Regions from separate parts of the Kineosporia sp. NBRC 101677 genome, predicted to be linked through region 1. Evidence: predicted binding sites of a transcription regulator. Region 1 holds the regulator's gene; the other holds the start of a gene.

The links. The regulator HspR, encoded in region 1, represses chaperone genes until heat shock. The targets are predictions, from matches to a motif close to ANTTGAGNCNGNCNGNCTCAANT.
Region 2: a site for HspR is predicted at 1,698-1,720, ahead of QSK18_RS03305 (Hsp20/alpha crystallin family protein). Genes of this name have one in related genera too.

What each region holds. Positions count from the first base shown of each region.
Region 1 covers NZ_BSTA01000001.1:979,292-981,679, reverse strand. The annotation lists gene QSK18_RS04485 (DnaJ C-terminal domain-containing protein) at 1-911, shown strand, start outside; gene QSK18_RS04480 (heat shock protein transcriptional repressor HspR) at 937-1,401, shown strand; gene QSK18_RS04475 (heme-degrading domain-containing protein) at 1,413-1,904, shown strand; gene QSK18_RS04470 (hypothetical protein) at 2,011-2,352, opposite strand.
Region 2 covers NZ_BSTA01000001.1:732,432-734,819, reverse strand. The annotation lists gene QSK18_RS03310 (hypothetical protein) at 1-366, opposite strand, end outside; gene QSK18_RS03305 (Hsp20/alpha crystallin family protein) at 1,047-1,466, opposite strand; gene QSK18_RS03300 (hypothetical protein) at 1,897-2,388, shown strand, end outside.

The DNA of each region.
Region 1 (2,388 bases):
AAGAGGTCGGCGAGGCGTACGCCGTGCTGTCCGACCCGGAGCAGCGCCAGCAGTACGACGCGATCCGGGCGATGTCCCGCGGAGGCGCGCGGTTCACGGCCGGCGGCGGTGGGCCGGCTGCGGGCGGCAGTGGCGGCGCGGGCTTCGAAGACCTGCTGGGCAACCTGTTCGGCGGTGCGGGCGGCATGCCCGGCGCCGGCGCGGGGCAGCAGCGGGTCCGGTACAACACCGGCGGCTACGGCGGCGGCACCGAGTCGCCCATCTTCGAGGACATGCTCAGCGGTCTCTTCCCGCCCGGAAGTTCCGGTGGCAACGGGCAGTACCGTCCCCCGCGCGGCCCGATGCGCGGTGGTGACCTCAATGCCACCGCCACGCTGACGTTCCGGCAGGCGATGGAGGGGGCCCAGCTCAACCTCCGGGTCGATGACCCGCAGGCCGGGCTGCGCAACATCACCGCGCGGATCCCGGCCGGGGTCCGCAACGGTCAGAAGGTGCGGCTGCGCGGCAAGGGCAAGGCCTCGGACATGGGGGGCGAGCCGGGGGACCTGTGGGTCACCGTCTCGGTGGCCCCGCACCCGATCTTCACCCTGGACGGCCCGGACGTCCGGCTCACCGTCCCGGTCACCTTCCCCGAGGCCGTCTTCGGCACCGAGATCGAGGTGCCCACCCCGGACGGCGCCCGGGTCAAGCTGAAGGTGCCGGCGGGCACGCCCTCGGGGCGCACCCTGCGGGCCCGCGGCCGGGGTGTGAAGACCGCCAAGCGCACCGGCGACCTGCTGGTCACCCTGCAGGTGGCGGTGCCGCAGCGGGTCGACGGCAAGGCGCGCGAGGCGTTGCGCACCTTCGCCGAGGCCACCGGGAACGAGAACCCGCGGGCCGATCTGTTCGCTCATCTGGACGAGAACCGTTAAGCGGTAGCACACGGAGGGCCCGGCGATGACAGACCAGGGCAAGGCCGCGGACGTGCAGTTCAACGTCGATCCGGACGCGCCCATCTTCGTCATCTCGGTGGCTGCCCAGCTGGCCGGGATGCACCCGCAGACCCTGCGCCAGTACGACCGGCTCGGCCTGGTGACGCCGGGCCGGTCGGCCGGCCGGGGGCGGCGCTACTCCGCCCGCGACGTCGCGTCCCTGCGCGAGGTGCAACGGCTTTCGCAGGAAGAGGGCGTGAACCTGGCCGGGATCAAGCGGATCCTCGAGCTGGAGTACGAGAACCGGGCCCTGCAGGGGCGCCTCGACGCACTGCTCGAGGAGCTGCGGCTCACCCAGGCCAAGTTGCGCAGCAGCGGGCGGGTGTTCGCGGCCGAGCCCGGGGGCGACATCGTGGCGGTGCCACCCGGCCGGCGGCCGCGGCGGCCTGTCACCTCTACGGCGCTGGTCGTCTGGCGACCGGGAAGGTAAGACTGGTGAGCATGGCGAACGACGAACAGCTGGATGCCCTGATCGAGGAACTGGAGGATCAGGAGCGACGGCTGCGGCTGCCCGGCTTCGACAACGACGACGCCTGGCAGATCGGGATCATCCTGGTCGAGCTCGCCGCCTCCCGGCGCGCCCCGGTCACGGTCGACCTGCGCCGCAACGGCCAGCAGCTGTTCCACTACGCCCTGCCCGGCACCAGCGCCGACAACGACGCCTGGATCCGCCGCAAGGCCGCCGTGGTGGATCGCTTCGGGTTGTCCTCGCTGCTGGTCGGGCGCCAGTCGCTGGCGGCGGGCGAGACGTTCGAGGAACGGTTCCGGCTCGACCCGGCCGAGTACGCGGCCCACGGGGGCTCGTTCCCGGTGCACGTGCACGGTGTGGGCGTGGTCGGCACGGTCACCGTGTCCGGGCTGCCCGAGGTGGAGGACCACATGATGGTGGTGGCCGGACTGGAGCAGTACCTCGAGGACCTGAGCAAGAACTAGAAACCGGATTGAAGGACGAGGGGAGCCACCTCCGCGAGGTGGCTCCCCTCGTCCTCTGTTCGGGTTCTTTTGAGATGGGCCGAATGGACGACTTGCGGCTGGGGGTTCAGGTGCGGGCGCCGATCCGGGCGCAGAGCACGATCGCCGGCCCGGTGGCCAGCAGCAGCAGACCGGCGCCGAGCCAGCCCGACCCGTTCAGCCCTCCGTGCGCGGCGATCCCCAGGGCCAGCAGCCCGGTCGGGAGCACCGCGGTGCGCATGCTGTCGAGCTGACTCAGCTCGGCTCGGCGGAACTCCCGCGCCGCCGTCAAAGATCCTGCGCCACAGGCGAAGACCACCACCAGCACGGCCAGCAGGGTGAAGCCCGGCCCGCCGGCCCGGCCGGTGGCGTAGTCGGCCGTACCGAACGCCACTGCGACCAGCAGGGTCTGCGGCACCAGGAACGCCACGACGGTGGTGGCCAGGCCGACCGCCGTGCCGAGCAG
Region 2 (2,388 bases), 250 kb from region 1:
CAGGTCGCCGGCCGCCTGGCTCACCGCCTCCTTGTCGGCCACCTCGTCGGCCGTCATCATGAACCCGCGCACGGCCTCACAGGTCACGGCGCCGAGCTGGGCGGAACCTCCTTGCTCGGCAGCCAGTTTCAGCTGCTCCTGCATGTCGCTGGCCAGCTCTTCGTTGCTCTTGAGGGTCGCTGAGGACGACGGTGAGGGCTGGGTCTCGTCGGTGGCGGCCGAACTGGTCTCGGTGGCCTGACTGGTGGCCGGGGCTGCCTCCGGCTCCGCTTCCGCCTCGTCACCGCAACCGGTCAGCAGCAGCGCCGCCATCGGGATCGCTACCGCCGCCTGCAGGACGGAGCGCTTGGACCGCACCCGAAACATCACGTCATTCCTCCGCAAGAGTTGTCCGCCGGATCGCGGGCAGTCAGGTGCCCGTTTGATACCTAAATAGGCATCGCTGGTGGCGGCAACTCGAGATTGCAATGCGTGACCGACGACTGGGTCGATCGCGCGGACGGCTGTCGTAAGTCTTCCGCCTGAGCGGGCATTCGAACAGCGCGCCGAGGCGGTGGTTGCATAAAGCAACGGAAGGCCCGGCCTGGGACACGAAGAGCGGGTGCGGCCGAATTCGCCGCACCCGCTCGCCAGCAACTCACATTTCCGATCCGCCGCAGCCGAGGTGAAGCATGCGGCGCGTTGACAACCTTGCGATCGATCTCAGCACATCACCACCCTTCATCAGAAAACCTGCTGACCGCTTCGAAAATCACGGGGGAGAGCGCTCCTTGGGGAGTGGCGTTCTTCGCTCGGGGTCATCGGCGTGGATTGGAAGAGCGGCCTCCCGGTGATCGAAACAGCGGCCTGCACCACAGAACAATGTGGTCGGACACGGAGAGTCGAACTGCGGCGGAACAACTTTCAGAGCAGCCACGATCTCGTCGAACTCGGCGCGCAGCAGTTCCTCGTCTTCGTAGACCAGGTGCACGAACGCGTCGCCGACGGTCGCGGTGCCCGAAGGTGGGCCGCCGGCCCGGCCCTCGGCCGAGGAGTCCAAGGCCGGTTCAGGCGCTGATGGCCTGGCGGTCGGACGCCGTGTTGATGGCGATCTTGCGTGGCTTGGCCTTCTCGGCGACCGGCACCTGCAGCCGCAGCACGCCGGCCTCGTAATGTGCTGTCATCTGCTCGGTGTCGAGGTTGTCGCCCAGGATCACCTGGCGACTGAACACGCCCCGAGGACGCTCGGAGACCAGGTGCTGGCCCTGGACCTCCGTCATCGGACGCTCGGCCCGCACGGTCAGTGCGTTGCGCTCGAGGTCCAGGTCGATCGATGCGGGGTCGATCCCCGGCAGATCGAACTCCAGGTAGAAGTTGTCCCCCTCACGCCAGGCGTCCATCGGCATGACCGCAGGTCGTGCGGTCGTGCCGAAGAACTGCTCGGTGAGACGATCCAGCTCACGGAAAGGATCGGTGCGGACAAGCATGGCGAACCACCTCCGTCTACAGAAACCCTGACACTGTGTCTGCACGGTCATCCCGGGCCGCTCAGCGGGGCCGGTGCCTCGCGGGCGGCACTATTGATATAGCAAGACCGGGGTCCGCGTGCAAGCTTTCCGGTCCCCCGAACGGGTCCAGAGATGCACTGCCGCAGCGTCTCCCGGGCTTCGGGCATCCTTGGGGCCTGGGCGGAGCCACCGGCCGCTGCGCCTTCACTCAGTAGAGTGTGCCGGGCACCATCTGTGGTGCGTGACCCCCGGGTGGCGTAACGATTGAGATCGGATCGGCCCGATAGGTGCGCAGGCGCGCTATAACTCCCTTTGGGGCCGGAGATGCATGAGTGCGCTCCGGGGATTGGGGAGGACATTGTCCGGCGCTCTCGGTACACATTTCGGCACCCGGCGTATCAAGCGGTACGTGAATGCCTACGAAGAGTCGATCCAGCACCGGTTCTTCGCGATTCGTGAGGCCACACCGCCCAGCCACATCAACCAGGCCCTGGTCCGGATGCACGTGACCGCCGACCAGGTCAGTCTCCGGGCCGCAGGCCGGCTGGCCCCGCCCGCGCACCTGGAGGCCGCCAACCTGGGCCTGTTCCTCCTGGCCAGGCAGTGGGGCACCGGCTACCTCCCGGTGCGCGCCACGGTCCACGACCAGCTCTGGCGCCGCAGCTTCCTCCTGACCTACTCCGAGGCGCTGGAATGGTTCACCGCGGCCCGTAACCGCGGCGAACTGGACGAACCCATGACGGAGCTGCAGTGGCGGGCGATCAGCCACGCGATCGCGGCCAGCGAGGCAGCCGCCCTCCCGCTCTCCTACGACAAGGAGTTCGCGCTGCCCCGGGTCGCGCGCTTGAAGGCTGAGGCCATCGAACGGGTCACCCAGCAGCACAGTGCGGCTACGGCGACC